4 regions of the Streptomyces sp. NPDC050422 genome follow, and region 4 is predicted to be linked to each of the others. Evidence: riboswitches for the same ligand, from Rfam matches in the RefSeq annotation. Region 4 holds a riboswitch; each other region holds the start of a gene.
The links. Region 4 has a riboswitch for thiamine pyrophosphate ahead of thiC (phosphomethylpyrimidine synthase ThiC). Riboswitches for the same ligand answer to the same signal wherever they lie in the genome.

Region 1: another riboswitch for thiamine pyrophosphate. It lies ahead of thiO (glycine oxidase ThiO); the one in region 4 lies ahead of thiC (phosphomethylpyrimidine synthase ThiC).
Region 2: another riboswitch for thiamine pyrophosphate. It lies ahead of ACIBJG_RS17960 (thiamine ABC transporter substrate binding subunit); the one in region 4 lies ahead of thiC (phosphomethylpyrimidine synthase ThiC).
Region 3: another riboswitch for thiamine pyrophosphate. It lies ahead of ACIBJG_RS33910 (purine-cytosine permease family protein); the one in region 4 lies ahead of thiC (phosphomethylpyrimidine synthase ThiC).

Annotation. Positions count from the first base shown of each region.
Region 1 is NZ_JBITIE010000005.1:64,424-68,434, forward strand. Features, by position in the region: gene ACIBJG_RS08405 (thiazole synthase) at 1-388, opposite strand, end outside; gene thiS (sulfur carrier protein ThiS) at 391-639, opposite strand; gene thiO (glycine oxidase ThiO) at 636-1,817, opposite strand; TPP riboswitch at 1,815-1,927, opposite strand; gene ACIBJG_RS08420 (NAD(P)/FAD-dependent oxidoreductase) at 2,129-3,301, shown strand; gene ACIBJG_RS08425 (Rv2175c family DNA-binding protein) at 3,371-3,736, shown strand; gene thiE (thiamine phosphate synthase) at 3,841-4,011, shown strand, end outside.
Region 2 is NZ_JBITIE010000010.1:243,313-247,323, forward strand. Features, by position in the region: gene ACIBJG_RS17950 (phosphatidate cytidylyltransferase) at 1-921, shown strand, start outside; gene rlmN (23S rRNA (adenine(2503)-C(2))-methyltransferase RlmN) at 1,026-2,132, shown strand; TPP riboswitch at 2,174-2,290, shown strand; gene ACIBJG_RS17960 (thiamine ABC transporter substrate binding subunit) at 2,371-3,474, shown strand; gene ACIBJG_RS17965 (ABC transporter permease) at 3,561-4,011, shown strand, end outside.
Region 3 is NZ_JBITIE010000028.1:9,803-13,813, forward strand. Features, by position in the region: gene ACIBJG_RS33905 (gamma carbonic anhydrase family protein) at 1-548, opposite strand, end outside; gene ACIBJG_RS33910 (purine-cytosine permease family protein) at 607-2,025, opposite strand; TPP riboswitch at 2,008-2,104, opposite strand; partial or broken gene ACIBJG_RS33915 (hypothetical protein) at 2,264-2,542, opposite strand; gene ACIBJG_RS33920 (ATP-binding protein) at 2,577-3,062, shown strand; gene ACIBJG_RS33925 (discoidin domain-containing protein) at 2,987-3,310, opposite strand; partial or broken gene ACIBJG_RS33930 (phosphotransferase) at 3,518-3,679, shown strand; gene ACIBJG_RS33935 (hypothetical protein) at 3,804-3,914, opposite strand; gene ACIBJG_RS33940 (alpha/beta hydrolase domain-containing protein) at 3,911-4,011, opposite strand, start outside.
Region 4 is NZ_JBITIE010000002.1:313,620-317,630, reverse strand. Features, by position in the region: gene ACIBJG_RS04110 (SsgA family sporulation/cell division regulator) at 1-369, shown strand, start outside; gene ACIBJG_RS04105 (YibE/F family protein) at 450-1,790, opposite strand; TPP riboswitch at 1,862-1,995, shown strand; gene thiC (phosphomethylpyrimidine synthase ThiC) at 1,988-3,787, shown strand; gene ACIBJG_RS04095 (DUF885 domain-containing protein) at 3,890-4,011, shown strand, end outside.

The sequences.
Region 1 (4,011 bases), on a different contig from region 4:
GCACGGTGAAACCGTCGTCCACCAGCGTCTCCGCGGCGTCGAGCAGCTCGATGGGGTCGGGCAGGAGGGTGCGCTCGTCCGCCACCACCTCCAGCTTGACCCAGTGGGTGCCGAGCGCCTCGCGGGCCAGCCGGGCGGTGAGTACGGCCTCGCCCGCGGTGAAGCAGCCCGCCGTGTTCGGCAGCACGCGGATGGAGAGCTTCTGCAGTACGGAGAGCACGGAGCCCTGCACGGTCGGGTCCAGGCGGCGCATCGCCACCGTGGTCAGCTCGGTGCCGGAAGCGGTCAGGGACCGCTCCAGCACGTCCAGGCTCGGTGCCCCGCCCGTCCCCATGATCAGCCGGGAGCCGAGGACGGTGCCGCCGAGCGAGAAGAGGTCGTCGGACATGGTCAGCCTCCCTGGACCGCGGTGAGGACCTCGACCCGGTCGCCGTCGGCGAGCGCGGCCGCGGGCCACTGGCCGCGCGGTACGACGGTCTCGTTCAGGGCGGCCGCGACGCCCGAGGGCGCGCGGGTCAGCGAGGCGACCAGGGCCTCCAGGGTGGTGCCCGGCGCGACGGCGACGGCCTCGCCGTTCACGGAGACGGAGAGGGAGGGGGAGGCGGAGGGGGAGGCGGAGAGGGGGGCGGGCTCGGTCATGCGGGCTGCTCCTGACGTACGGGGGCGGCGGCGGGTGAGAAACGGCCGGGGGAGAAGGGGCGGGCCACCTCGGGCAGCTCGCCTCCGGCCAGCAGCTCCGCCATGGCGTCCCCGGTGACGGGGGTGAGCAGCACCCCGTTTCGGTGGTGGCCGGTGGCGAGGTGCAGGCCGGGCAGCGCGGTGCGGCCGAGCAGCGGGGCGTTGTCGGGGGAGGCGGGGCGCAGACCGGCGACGGTCTCGGTGAGCGGCAGCTCCGTGATGCCCGGCACGAGCTCGTGCGCGTCGCGCAGCAACTCGTACACACCGCCTGCCGTGACGGTGGTGTCCCAGCCCATCTCCTCGCTGGTGGCGCCGATGACCAGTTCGCCGTTCTCGCGCGGTACGAGGTAGACGTGGCTGCCCCGGACCACGGCCCGCACGGTGCGGGAGAGGAAGGGGGCGTACGCGGTGGGCACGGTCAGGCGCAGCACCTGGCCCTTCACCGGGCGGACCGGGGGCAGGACGTGCTCCGGCACCCCCGCGAGCCGGCCGCTGAGGCTGCCCGCCGCGAGCACGACCTGATCGGCTGCCGCCTCCCTGCCGTCGGCGAGCTCGACTCCGGTGGCCCGGCCGCCCGTGACCGTGAGCCGTTCGGCCCGTTGGCGGTGGAAGGTGACCCCGGCCCGCTCGCACGCCGTCAGCAGCGCGGCGGCCAGCCGTCGCGGGTCGACCTGGTGGTCGCCGTCGACCCGCAGCCCGCCGCGTACGCCGGGCGCGAGCATCGGCTCCAGACGGCGGCACTCACGACCGGTGAGCCACTCCGACTCCAGCCCCGAGCGGCGTTGCAGGGCGTGGAGCTCCCGCAGATGGGCGCGGTCGTCGGCGTCGAGCGCGACGGCCAGGGTGCCGCAGGCGCGGAAGCCGATCTCCTGTCCGCTCGCCGCCTCCAGCTCGGCCGCGAACGCCGGATAGCGTGCGGCGGAGGCGACGTTGAGACCGAGCAGCATCTCCTCGCCGTAGTGGAGTTCGGTGACGGCGGCCAGCATGCCGGCCGCGACCTGTGCGGCACCGCCGCCCGGTGCGGGGTCCACGACCGCCGTGACCAGGCCGCGCTGGGCGGCCCGCCAGGCGGTGACCAGGCCGATGATGCCGCCCCCGATGACGAGGACGTCCGACCCGTTCGTCCGGTGTATGCGCATGGGCGTCCAGCCCCTCCCTTCGCCGGCATGACCCGGATCAGGTTCGTACGGTCGGAGGCCGTCCAGCCTCCCTCTCAGCCCGGTCCGTCCGGGCTCCCGCGAGTGATGTGCACGGCCACCCTAAACCCCTGCCCCACGCCGCCTGCAAGGGAGCGGACGCCGGCGCGGGGACGGCGATCCGGTGGGCGCGTCACGGGAACCGACTTCCTGACGTTGTGTCAGGTGCTTAAGGTGGACGGGTGGACGAGCAGACCGGACAGCAGCAGACAGGATCGCGACGCAGCCGCCGCGTCGTGATCGCCGGAGCGGGCATGGCGGGCGTGCAGACCGCCGTGGCCCTGCGCGAACAGGGCTTCACCGGCCCCGTCACGCTGATCGGCGCCGAACCGCACCAGCCGTACGACCGGCCGCCCCTGTCGAAGGCGGTCCTTCTCGGCAAGGCCGAGGACTCGGCCTTCGACATCGACTTCGAGGCGCTGGGCATCACCCTGCGGCTCGGCCTCGACGTGACGGCACTGCGCGCGGCCGACCGCGAACTGGACACCCCGGACGGGCCCGTCCCCTACGACGTCCTGGTCGTCGCCACCGGCGCCGAACCCCTGGTGCTGCCCGGCTCGGAGGGTGTCCCGGGCGTCCACCTCCTGCGCACCCTGGACGACGCCGCCCGGCTGCGCCCGGTCCTCGAACGGCAGCACGACGTCGTGGTCGTCGGCGCGGGCTGGATCGGCGCCGAGTTCGCCACCGCCGCCCGCGCGGCCGGCTGCGCGGTCACCGTGGTCGAGGCCGCCGACCGCCCGCTCGCCGGCGCGCTGCCCGCCGAGGTCGCCGCCCCCATGGCCGGCTGGTACGCCGAGAGCGGCGCCGCGCTCCTCACCGGCGCACGCGTCGCCCGCATCGAACCCGGCCGCGTGGTCCTGACCGACGGCCGCACCCTCCCGGCGGACGCGGTCGTCGTCGGCATCGGCGCCCGGCCCGCTACCGGGTGGCTCGCCGGATCGGGGATCGAACGAGGCCCGGACGGATCGGTGACCGCCGGCGCATCGCTGCGCACCTCGCTCCCCGACGTGTACGCGGTCGGGGACTGCGCATCCTTCCCCTCGGCCCGGTACGGCGAGCGGCTGCTCGTCCACCACTGGGACAACGCCCTTCAGGGGCCCCGGACCGTCGCCGCCGCTGTCGTCCGGGAGGGCGAGGGGCAGCCCCCGGTCTACGACCCCGTGCCCTACTTCTGGTCCGAGCAGTTCGGCCGCTTCGTCCAGTACGCGGGTCACCACACGGGGGCCGACGCCCTGGTGTGGCGCGGCGACCCTTCCGAAGCGACGTGGACGGTGTGCTGGCTCCGGGGCGGCGCGCTCGTCGCCGTACTGGCGGTTGGCCGTCCGCGCGATCTGGCACAGGGCCGCAAACTCGTCGAATCGGGGGCGGAACTCGTCCCCGAGCGGGTCGCCGACCCCTCCGTACCCCTGAAATCGGCCACGCTCTGACGCCCGCCCGACGCCCCGTACGGTCGGCCCGGGTACCGACTGTCGGTCCGGGATGGCACGCTTGTCCCCGTGACCGAGATTGACGTAAAGATCGATGCTCTCGTCCCCGCCTGGCTCCACCTCCCCGACATCGCAGAAATGTTCGATATCGAGGTGACGCGTGTGCGCCAGCTGGTCAAGGACGGCCAGCTCATTGCCGTACGACGTGGTGAGAACCGGGCGCTCCAGGTGCCTGCCGCCTTCATCGACGGCGACAAGGTGGTCAAGGGCCTTTCGGGGACCCTGACGCTCCTGAGGGACGACGGCTACTCCGACGCGGAGATGCTGGAATGGCTCTTCACGCCCGACCCGAGTCTGCCGGGCACGCCCGCGCAGGCACTGAGTGAGAACCGCGGCACGGAGGTGAAGCGTCGCGCCCAGGCGCTCGCCGTCTGAGAGACCGGCGCCGCACAGGGGAGGCGGGCCGCATGTCGCGGCCCGCCTCCCGCGCGGCACCACACCGAACCACCGCCATCGTCGTCCCCGGGGGGAACCGCACCATGTCCACGCCTCGCACGCTGCTGTCCGACGCCCGGCTCTACCTGTGCACGGACGCCCGCCGGCGCCAGGGCGACCTCCCCGCGTTCCTCGACGCGGTCCTCACCTCCGGCGTGGACATCATCCAGCTGCGCGACAAGGGCATGGAGGCGGCCGAGGAGCTCGAACACCTC
Region 2 (4,011 bases), on a different contig from region 4:
CGTGATGACCGGGACCAGGGGGCCGGACGCCTGAGCGGCGGCCCCCTGTTCCGTGACGAGAAGCCGCAGGAGCCCATGTCCACCGCGCCGCCACCTCCGCAGAAGAAACGTGCGGGCCGTGATCTGGGAGCCGCCATAGGGGTCGGCCTGGGGCTCGGGGCCGTCGTCGCTGCGTCGCTCTTCATCGTCAAGGCCGTCTTCGTCGGCGTCGTCGTGGTCGCCGTCGTCGTGGGCCTGTGGGAGCTCACTTCCCGGCTGGAGGAGCGCAAGGGCATCAAAGCGCCCCTCGTGCCACTCGCGATCGGCGGCGCGGCCATGGTCGTGGCCGGTTACGCGCGGGGCGCCGAGGGCGCCTGGATCGCCATGGCGCTGACCGCCCTGGCGGTGCTCGTCTGGCGGATGACCGAGCCGCCGGATGGCTACCTCAGGGACGTCACGGCCGGAGTCTTCGCCGCGTTCTACGTGCCGTTCCTGGCGACCTTCGTCGCCATGCTCCTGACCGCCGACGACGGACCCCAGCGGGTTCTGACCTTCCTGCTGCTGACCGTGGTCAGCGACACGGGTGCGTACGCCGTCGGCTGGCGGTTCGGCAAGAACAAGCTCGCTCCGCGCATCAGCCCCGGAAAGACCCGCGAGGGCCTGTTCGGAGCCGTGGCCTTCGCGATGGTGGCCGGTGCGTTGTGCATGCAGTTCCTGATCGACGACGGGACCTGGTGGCAGGGGCTGCTGCTCGGCCTCGCGGTCGCTGCCAGCGCCACCCTGGGCGACCTGGGCGAGTCCATGATCAAGCGGGATCTCGGGATCAAGGACATGGGCACGCTGCTGCCCGGGCACGGCGGCATCATGGACCGGCTCGACTCGCTCCTGCCGACCGCGCCGGTGGTCTGGCTGCTGCTGGTGATTTTCGTCGGCTCCGGCTGACAGGCGCGTAGATCACCCCTTCTGACCTGCTGTTTTACGAGTGAGGGTCCGTTGTCCACAGGGCGGCAGGCCCTCACTGTTCTGTCTGCGACACTGGAAGAACCATGCCTAAGCCCGGAGAACTCCAGTTTGTCGCGCCCCGCGGAGCCAAGAAGCCGCCGCGGCACCTCGCCGACCTCACGCCCGCCGAGCGCAAGGAAGCAGTCGCCGCGACCGGCGAGAAGCCGTTCCGCGCCCAGCAGCTCTCGCAGCACTACTTCGCGCGGTACGCGCACGACCCGGCGGAGTGGACCAACATCCCGGCCGGATCGCGGGACAAGCTCGCCGAGGCGCTGTTCCCCGATCTGATGTCCGTGGTGCGGCACATCAGCTGCGACGACGACACGACCCGCAAGACGCTGTGGAAGCTGCACGACGGGACGCTGGTCGAGTCCGTCCTGATGCGTTACCCCGAGCGCGTCACGATGTGCATCTCCTCGCAGGCCGGCTGCGGCATGAACTGCCCGTTCTGCGCCACCGGACAGGCCGGTCTCGACCGCAACCTGTCGACCGCCGAGATCGTCCACCAGATCGTGGACGGCATGCGCGCGCTGCGCGACGGCGAGGTCCCCGGCGGCCCGGCCCGGCTCTCCAACATCGTCTTCATGGGCATGGGTGAGCCGCTTGCCAACTACAACCGCGTGGTCGGTGCGATCCGCCGGCTGACCGACCCCGAGCCCGACGGGCTGGGGCTCTCGCAGCGTGGGATCACGGTCTCCACCGTCGGCCTCGTCCCGGCGATGCTGCGCTTCGCCGACGAGGGCTTCAAGTGCCGCCTCGCCGTCTCGCTGCACGCCCCGGACGACGAGCTGCGCGACACCCTCGTGCCGGTGAACACCCGGTGGAACGTGCGCGAGGTGCTGGACGCCGCGTGGGAGTACGCGGAGAAGTCCGGCCGCCGCATCTCCATCGAGTACGCGCTGATCCGCGACATCAACGACCAGGCGTGGCGGGGCGACCGGCTCGGCCGGCTGCTCAAGGGCAAGCGGGTCCACGTCAACCTGATCCCGCTGAATCCGACGCCCGGCTCGAAGTGGACCGCCTCGCGGCCCGAGGACGAGAAGGCGTTCGTCGACGCCATCGCCGCCCACGGGGTGCCGGTGACCGTCCGGGACACCCGGGGCCAGGAGATCGACGGGGCCTGCGGACAGCTGGCGGCCTCCGAGCGCTGAGGCCGAAACCGGCCGTGTAGCCTGGGCTCGAAATCAACTTCATATTCCGACAGGGGAGCGCCACAGCGCTGAGAGTGCGGCACCAAGGACAGGTTGGCCGCAGACCCTCTGAACCTCGCCCGGGTCATTCCGGGTAGGAAGTTCGGACCTTACTCAAGCTGTTGCGCCCTGCCCGCTTCCGGTTTCCGCCGGCGCGGGCAGGGCCGCGTCTCTTCCTGGTCATCCCAGGAGGAATCACATGAGCACCACCAAGAAGATCGCGGCGGGGGCCGTCGCCGCCGCGCTCGGCGCGACCGCGCTCGCCGGATGCGGAAGCTCCGACGACTCGGCCGCCGGCACCGGCGGTACCAAGGGCACCGGCTCCAAGACCGTCACTCTCGTCAGCCACGACTCCTTCAACGCCTCCATGGACGTACTGAAGGAGTTCACCCGGCAGACCGGCTACACCGTCAAGGTGCTGAAGAGCGGTGACGCGGGCGCCGCGCTCAACCAGGAGATCCTGACCAAGGGCTCGCCGCGCGGCGACGTCTTCTTCGGCGTCGACAACACTCTGCTCTCGCGCGCCCTCGACAACGGCCTGTTCACGCCCTACGAGGCCAAGGGCCTCGACCAGGTCGCGGCCGACGTCCAGCTGGACGCGGGCAAGCACCGGGTCACTCCCGTCGACACCGGCGACATCTGCGTCAACTACGACAAGCAGTACTTCGCCGACAAGAAGCTGGCGCCACCGCAGTCCTTCGACGACCTGGCGAAGCCCGCGTACAAGAACCTGCTCGTCACCGAGAACGCGGCGACCTCCTCGCCGGGCCTCGGCTTCCTCCTCGGCACCGTCGCCACCTATGGCGAGGACGGCTACCAGGACTACTGGAAGAAGCTGAAGAGCAACGGCGTCAAGGTCGTCGACGGCTGGGAGCAGGCGTACAACGAGGAGTTCTCCGGCTCCGCGGGCGGCAAGAAGGCCAAGGGCGACCGGCCGCTCGTCGTCAGTTACGCCTCCAGCCCGCCCGTCGAGGTGCTGTACGCGGACCCGCAGCCGAAGACCGCCCCGACCGGCGTCGCCACCGGAACGTGCTTCCGGCAGATCGAGTTCGCCGGTCTGCTCGACGGGGCGAAGAACGAGGCGGGCGGCAAGGCTCTGCTGGACTTTCTGATCGGCAAGCAGTTCCAGGAGGACATGCCGCTCAACATGTTCGTCAGCCCGGTCACCAAGGGTGCGAAGGTGCCGGATCTCTTCACGAAGTTCGGCGCCACGGTCGACAAGCCGACGACCGTCGCCCCGGACACGATCGCCAAGAACCGTGAGCAGTGGGTCCAGTCGTGGTCCTCGCTCGTAGTGAAGTAGCGAAGACTCCCGTACGCGGACCGGGCGCGCGCGGGAAGGCCGCGCGCGCCCGGTCGCTGCGCGGGGGCGCGGTACGGCTCGGTCTGATGGCCGTGCCCGTGGCGTTCTTCGCGTTGTTCTTCGCTTATCCCGTCGTCGCGATCGTGGGACGCGGGCTCAAGGCCGGCGGCGTATGGCAGTTCGGGCGGTTCGGCGAGGTGCTGAGCCGGCCGGACATCACAGACGTCCTCTGGTTCACCTTCTGGCAGGCCCTCGCCTCGACCGCGCTGACGCTGCTGGTCGCGCTGCCCGGCGCGTACGTCTTCGCCCGGTTCGACTTCCCCGGCAAACAACTGCTGCGGGCGATTGTCACCGTGCCGTTCGTCCTGCCGACCGTCGTCGTCGGCACCGCGTTCCTCGCGCTGCTGGGTCGCGGTGGCTTCCTCGACGAGCTGTGGGGCGTACGGCTCGACACGACGGTGTGGGCGATCCTGCTGGCCCATGTCTTCTTCAACTACGCCGTCGTCGTACGCACAGTCGGCGGACTCTGGTCGCAGC
Region 3 (4,011 bases), on a different contig from region 4:
ATCGCCGGCATCAGGCTCTCGCCGTCGGCCGGGCGGTCGAGGCCGAAGACGTGACCGGGGAAGTCCAGGTCCTTCTGTACCGCCCAGATTCCGTCGTGGTCCTCCGTCGGGAGGATGCGCACCGGGTCACCGACAGCGACCCAGCCGATCGGCACCATCGAGTCGGCCGGCAGTACGGTGCGCAGATGCACGACGCCGTTGATCCGCACCTCGGAACGGGTCCCGATCCGTGCGCCGTTGAAGACGCGGCTGCCGGTGGCCAGGAAGACCTCGTCCTCGACCCGGCAACCGGTCAAATAGGAGGTGGGGCCCACCAGCACCTGCCGCCCCAGAACCAGCGGGTCCCGTCGGGTACCCCGCAGGACCGAGTTCTCCATCACGATGCTTCCCTCGCCGACCTCCACCGGACCGCCCTCGGCGGTGAGCACCGCACCGAACAGCACCCGGCACCCGGCGCCCACCCGCACATCCCCGCACAGCGTGGCGGTCGGAGCGACATAGGCCGTGGGGTGGACCGTCGGCGAGCAGCCCTCATGAGCAATCATCATGCCCGCGATCATCCCGTGTCCGGAGCGCCGGCGTACACCACCCCCGCGACCCCACCGGTCAGCGGCCGGCTGGCCGGCGTCGTAGCCGCAAAGGTGCGTAGACGGCGAGCGCCGCGACGAACGCGACGTAGTAGGCAAGGTCCGCGCCGTGGAGTGCCGCGGCCACCGGCCCTACGTACAGGCTCGTGTCCATGAACGGAACCGCCGCGCCGAAGGCGACGACGAATGCCGCGAGTGCGGGCCACCACGGCTGCGGGCGGTCGCTCTCGGCAGCCGGCTCGAACGAAGCTCCGCCCCTGTCCCTCGTGCGTGCGAACCAGTCGACGGCTACGACCGCCACGAATCCGGGGATCCAGTAACCGACGAACAGCAACACGTTCTGGAAGCGGGCCGTGGTGTCCGCGGCGTGCATCCACAGCACCAGCGGGAAGCCGAGTACGGCAGAGAGGGCCGCGGCCAGCGGCCGTGGGATGGGCACTCCGACGGTCTGAAGGGCCAGAGAGCCGCTGTAGTCGTTCATCGCATTGCTGCACAGCGCCGCAAGCGCGACCGCAAGCAGGCCGAACGCGCCGAGCGTGCCGCCTCCCAGCAGTTCATCGACGCCCTTCGCGGTCTGGTCGGTGAAGGCGGATGCTCCCCACAGGCCGAGCGCCTGCACGGCTACGAAGGAGACCGTGACGCCGAGAAGCGTGTACCAGAACATGCGGGGGCGGGAGGCGGACCGTGGCAGGTACCGGCTGAAGTCGCTGGCGTACGGAGCCCAGGAGAGTGCGAGGCTGAGTGCGATGGTGCTGGTGAGCACGAAGGCGCCGGCGCGGTCGGCGCCGTGCACCGACCCGCTGGTGGTGGGGTGGACGCCGTCGAGGAGCTTGACGGCCAGCGCGACGAAGGCCGCGGCCAGCACGAAGGTCATGATCTTCTGCAGTCGGTGGATCGCCTCGTAGCCGAACACACCGAGTACGCCCTGCCCCACCATCATCACGAGTACGCCCAGCCAGAACGGCCATCCGCACAGTTGAGCCAGCGCATCCCCGCCGAAGAGGCCGATGAGCGCGTCCCACGCGACCGATGACAGCCACTGCAGCACGCCCGGAACGGCAACGGCCCGGCCGAAAGCGAGCCGCGCGAGCGGCAGTTGTCCTGTCCCCGTGAGACTGCCCCAGGTCCCGAGGTACGCGGTGGGCACGGCGCCAACGAGCGTGCCGAGCACCACAGCCACCAGGGCGGTGGTGAAGTCCAGCCCGAGGACGATGCCGATCGTGCCGGTGAAGACGCCCGTCATGGTGAGGTTCGGAGCGAACCACACGGTGAACAGCCGCCCGGGAGTGCCGTAGCGGTGCGATTCGGGGACCGGGGCGATCCCGCGGGTCTCGATGCGCAGATCACCGGCGGCGGGGGGCGTCCGCCCGTCGAGGACAGCCCGGCGGTCAGTGGCTGCCGGGCCGCTCGGAGCATGTGGAAATGACATGAATGACATCCCTCCGCCAGTGCTAACTGGTTCAGGTTCGACGGGTGTGATCTCAGCCCCGCTGGTCGGGGCACCCCGTGTCGGATTGCGTCGGCAAGGCTAACCCACGTGTTCGGGCCCGGACGACTGGGCTCCGACAGGTCGGTCGCAGGCCCGCATACCGCCTTGCTCACGTGGCTCGTTGAGCAGGGCGTGGGCTTCGAGGGGTTGTCCCGGTGGCGGGGTACGGGCGCCGGCGCGGGGACCGTCAGTCCATGGAGGTGTCCCCGTGGCCCGGGGCCCCGGCGACCTCCACGGTGGAGATGATTCGGACGACCGACGGGGCACGGGGCGCCGACCCGAAGCCGAAGGTGACCGGCGGGTAGACGGGAGCGAGTCCGCCGAGATTCCGTCCGCCCAGCATTGCGGTTGCCGCACGAACACGGTGCAGGTCCCCGGCCCCGTACCACTCGCGACGGCCCGCGCCCGCACTCCCCAGCGTGCGGACACCCGGCATCAGCCGGGCCGGTCCGTCGCAGACGGCGGCCGTCCTGTCCACCGTGGGAGACCAAGCCGACCGCATGGGCACACTGGTGGAAGACCTGCTGCTGCTCGCCCGGCTGGACCAGCAGCGCCCTCTGGAACGGCAGCCGGTCGATGTGCTCGCCCTGGCCGTCGACGCGGTACGCGATGCCCGCCTGCTCGCCCCCGAGCGTGAGATCCGGCTCGCGGTGGACGACAGAGGCTCCTACGCCGTCACCGGCGATGAACTCCGGCTGCGCCAGGTGCTGTCCAATCTGACCGGCAACGCCCTCACACACACCCCACCGGGCACCCCCGTCTCGATCGAACTCGGACCCGGTCGCCCCGGCCAGCCACCTGCCGTGCTCCTCGACGTCACGGACCAGGGCCCGGCCTCCGGAACAGGCCGAGCGCGTGTTCGAACGTTTCTACCGCACCGACACCTCACGAACCCGCCGCACCGGCGGCCTTACCGGGGGAATACGGAAAGGGCCCTGAGGCGTGCGTACCCGCTGCGCCAGCCCGTGACGTCGAGCGCCACGTAGCGTGCAGTGATGCCGGCCGTGAGGCCGGTCGTGGTGGTGCGGCCCCGCAGTGTTCCGCCGGAGCGGTAGGTGACGCCGTCGTCGCTGAACTCGACCGTCGCCCCCGGCACCCTGCTCGTCGTCCACTCCGCGAGGATCCTCCCGACGGGGAGCGCCGAGCCGAGGTCCACGACCATTCGGGCCCGGTCGGATCCCGGTGTCCACGACGTGCGGTGATCGCCGTCCACCGCGGCCGACGGGTCCGACATGCCGGCGGAGCGCGGTGCGTTCGGGAACGTGTCACATCCCAGTGCGGCATCGTCGAGCGGGTACGGGGCGACATCGCGCAGCGACACGGTCGCGGTCCGGCCGCGGCGCAGCCGGACCTTCGTGCGCCGTCCGCAGGCCGCGGTCACGAGCAGGTCGCAGGACGGCCCGGTCAGGCCACGGGCAGCGCAGGCGGAGTGGACCTCGGCATGTGGGCCGCCGTGGACACCGAGCCGGGTTCCGCAGTCGTCCTGATCACCGGCGTGATGGCGGCGGGGAAGTCCACCGTGGCCGAACTGCCGGCTGGGCGGCTGCCCCAAGCCGTCCACGTGCGCGGCGACGTCCTCCGGCGGATGGTGCTGTCCGGCCGGGAGCTGTCCTGCCGGGGCCTGCGGCGGTCCTCGATGTGCCGACGGCTTCATGGTCTGCCGGCCGCGACCCCGCGCCGAGGTGGATCCGGAGCGGGGTCGCGGCCGGGTGACACGGCCCGCTGGGTCAGCCGCCGATGCCCGAGTCCTGCGCGGCGGCGATGATTGTCGTCGCGTCTTCCGGGAGCAGATGGCCGGCACTGACGGACGTCTGCGCGGCGTTGCGTACCTTGCTCACGTAGTCGGCGTGGGTCGGGTAGAGCCGGGCGAGCACCGGTTCCGCGGTGGCGGGGAAATGGGGGTTGGACGGGTCGCCGTCGTCGTGCGGTCCCAGG
Region 4 (4,011 bases):
CCGGTGGAGCTCCGGTACGAAGTGTGCGATCCGTACGCGATCCGGATGACCTTCCACCTGCCCGGCGACGCCCCCGTCACCTGGGCTTTCGGCCGTGAGCTGCTGCTCGACGGTCTCAACAGCCCCAGTGGTGACGGCGATGTACACATCGGACCGACCGAGCCCGAGGGGCTGTCCGACGTCCACATCCGGCTCCAGGTGGGGGCCGACCGTGCGCTCTTCAGGGCGGGTACGGCACCTCTCGTAGCGTTTCTCGACCGGACGGACAAACTCGTGCCGCTCGGTCAGGAGTGCACGCTGGGTGACTTCGAGGGCAATCTGGAAGAGGCGCTGGGGCGGATTCTGGCCGAGGAACAGAACGCCGGCTGACGAAGCCCGTGTCCTTGGCCTGCATGCCGGTCGAACAGCACACCTGCCGAACGGGTGAATCGCTCTCCGTGTCCGGACACTCAGGACTTCGTCCGGCGACGGCGCCCCCTGCCGCTCCGTACGAGTGCCGGAGCTACGGAATCCGGGGCAGGCCCGGAGCGGTCCGCGGAGACGACCAGCGCCGCGAGCGCGGTGGTCACCGGCACCGAGGCGACCAGTCCGATCGAGCCGATCAGTGTGCGCACGATCTCCTCCGCCACCAGTTCGCTGTTGGCCACCGTCCCCACGCTGCTCTGGGCGATCGAGAACAGCAGCAGCAACGGAAGCGCGGCGCCCGCATAGGCGAGCACCAGGGTGTTGACCACCGAGGCGATGTGGTCGCGCCCGATCCTGATCCCTGCCCGGTAGAGCTTCTTCGCACTCATCGTCGGGTCGGCCTGGTGCAGTTCCCAGACGGCCGAGGTCTGGGTGACCGTCACGTCGTCGAGCACCCCCAGGGAGCCGATGATGACTCCGGCCAGCAGCAGCCCGCTCATGTCGATGTGCGGATACAGGCCATGGATGAGGCCGGTGTTGTCGTCGGTGTTCCCGCTCAGACTCGCCCAGCCGATGAAGAGCGAGCCGAGCAGCCCGATCAGGAGCAGTGAGATCAGGGTGCCGATGACGGCGACCGAGGTGCGGGCCGTCAGCCCGTGGCAGATGTAGAGCGCGATCAGCATGATGGCGCTCGCACCGACGACCGCCACGACCAGCGGGTTCGATCCCTGCAGGATGGCCGGAAGGATGAACAGGGTCAGGACGGCGAACGACAGGGCGAGCGCCACCAGGGCCATCACCCCGCGCATTCTGCCCACGGCGACGACCACCAGCGCGAAGATCCCGGCCAGCAGCATCAACGGGAACTTCCGGTTCACGTCGGTGACGGAGTACTGGAGGTCATGGGGCGCGTCGGGGGCGTACGCGACGACCACCCCCTGTCCCTCCCGCAGCTGCCGTGGCGCGTCGGGCTGGACGACCTCGACGAACTTCCGGCCCTTGTCCTGCCCGCTCGTGATCTCGACGGTGGCCTTCTTGCAGAGGGCGGCCCCGTCGTCCCCCCCGGCCTGCTCGCCCGTGGGTGGCGCGGTCTCGCCGCTGATGGGCAGCTGGGAGGCGTTCACGTCCTTGCAGTCGATCTTGCCGATGTTCACCACCTTGCCCTGTTGGGTCTGCCGGTCGAAACCGACACCGGTGCGCTCGTGCGCCGGCGCACCACCGGGCCAGAGGACCACGAGCCCGACGACGACCGCGGCCGCGAACGGGATCAGCACGGCGGCGATCACCTTGCGCAGATGGCTGGACACGGGAGCGGCGGGGCCGTGGCTGTGGGAGTGCGCGTGCTGATGGTCCTGCGGTTCGGGGTCGCTATGAGGGGACGTCACCGGCCGATCATCGCAAGAAGAGGAGGGGCCCTCTGTTCAGCTCGCCAGCATGGGCGCTAGCGTGGTGGCACCTTTGCACACGCGGGAGCTCGGAGCACCGGGCTGAGAGGGCGCTGATCTCCGTACGTCCGTACGGGACAGGCTGCGCCGACCGCCGAACCTGTTACCGGGTAATGCCGGCGTAGGGAGTAGGTCTCATGACCACATCGGACGCACGCACGCCTGCCTCGAACCAGAGCGACGAGGCCGGGAAGTCCATCGGCTGGCACAAGGGATACGTCCAGGGTTCACGCCCGGACCTCCGCGTGCCGATCCGTCAGGTGCACCTCACCAACGGCAAGGACGTGACGCTGTACGACACGTCGGGGCCGTACACCGATCCCACCACCGAGACCGATGTCCGCCGGGGGCTGGCGCCTCTGCGGGAGAACTGGATCATCGCCCGCGGCGACACCGAGGAGTACACGGGACGCCCCGGGCGCCCCGAGGACGACGGGCTCAAGCACACCTCGCCGCGCGGTGGGCTGCGCAATCTGGACGCGGTCTTCCCCGGCCGCCCCCGCCAGCCGCGGCGCAGCCGGGACGGCCGTCCCGTCACCCAGCTCGCGTACGCCCGCCGGGGCGAGATCACCCCGGAGATGGAGTACGTCGCGATCCGGGAGAACGTCGAGTCCGAGGTGGTGCGTGAGGAGATCGCCGCCGGCCGGGCGGTGCTCCCGGCCAACGTCAACCACCCGGAGACCGAGCCGATGATCATCGGCAAGCGGTTCCTGGTGAAGGTGAACGCCAACATCGGCAACTCCGCGGTCTCGTCCTCCATCGAGGAGGAGGTGGACAAGATGACCTGGGCGACCAAGTGGGGCGCCGACACGGTCATGGATCTGTCCACCGGACGCAACATCCACACCACCCGTGAGTGGGTTCTTCGCAACTCCCCCGTGCCGATCGGCACCGTGCCGCTCTACCAGGCCCTGGAGAAGGTCGACGGCAAGGCGGAGGAACTGACCTGGGAGGTCTACAAGGACACCGTCATCGAGCAGGCCGAGCAGGGCGTCGACTACATGACGGTGCACGCCGGCGTGCGCCTGCCGTACGTACCGCTGACGGCCCGTCGCAAGACCGGAATCGTCTCCCGGGGCGGCTCGATCATGGCGGCGTGGTGTCTGGCGCACCACAAGGAGTCGTTCCTCTACGAGAACTTCGAGGAGCTCTGCGAGATCCTCGCCTCGTACGACGTGACGTACTCCCTGGGCGACGGGCTGCGGCCCGGGTCGATCGCGGACGCCAACGACGAGGCCCAGTTCGCGGAGCTGCGTACGCTCGGCGAACTGAACACGGTCGCGAAGCGGTTCGGTGTCCAGACCATGATCGAGGGCCCGGGCCACGTCCCGATGCACAAGATCAAGGAGAACATCGACCTCCAGCAGGAGATCTGCGAGGAAGCGCCGTTCTACACGCTCGGCCCGCTGACGACCGATGTGGCGCCGGCGTACGACCACATCACCTCGGGCATCGGCGCCGCGATGATCGCCTGGTGGGGGACGGCGATGCTCTGCTACGTGACGCCCAAGGAGCACCTCGGTCTGCCCAACCGGGACGACGTGAAGACCGGGGTCATCACGTACAAGATCGCGGCCCATGCGGCGGACCTCGCCAAGGGGCACCCGGGGGCGCAGGACTGGGACGACGCGCTGTCGGACGCCCGGTTCGAGTTCCGCTGGGAGGACCAGTTCAATCTGGCGCTCGACCCGGACACGGCCCGGGAGTTCCATGACGAGACGTTGCCTGCCGAACCGGCGAAGACGGCCCACTTCTGCTCGATGTGCGGTCCGAAGTTCTGCTCGATGAAGATCTCCCAGAAGATCCGTGACGAGCATGGCGACGGGGCCACGGCCGTCCCCACCGAATTCGACGCGGAGGCGCTGGCCGGCATGGCGGTGAAGTCCGAGGAGTTCGCGGCCCGGGGAAACCGGGTGTACCTCCCGGTGACGGACTGACGCCTGCACGCGTACGCGCTGTTCCTGACGGCCTCGAAGGGCCGTCCGGAACAGCGCCCGAAGGCCTGGAGGATTGATCCGACGGCGCGTCAAGATGTGTCCATGGCAAATGAATCGCTCACCCCGCGCGGCATCGCCGACAGTCACCTCGACCAAGTGGCCGCACACGATCCGATGACCTCCGCATGGCTGGGCCTGAACCCGGGCGACGACCGGCAACCGGA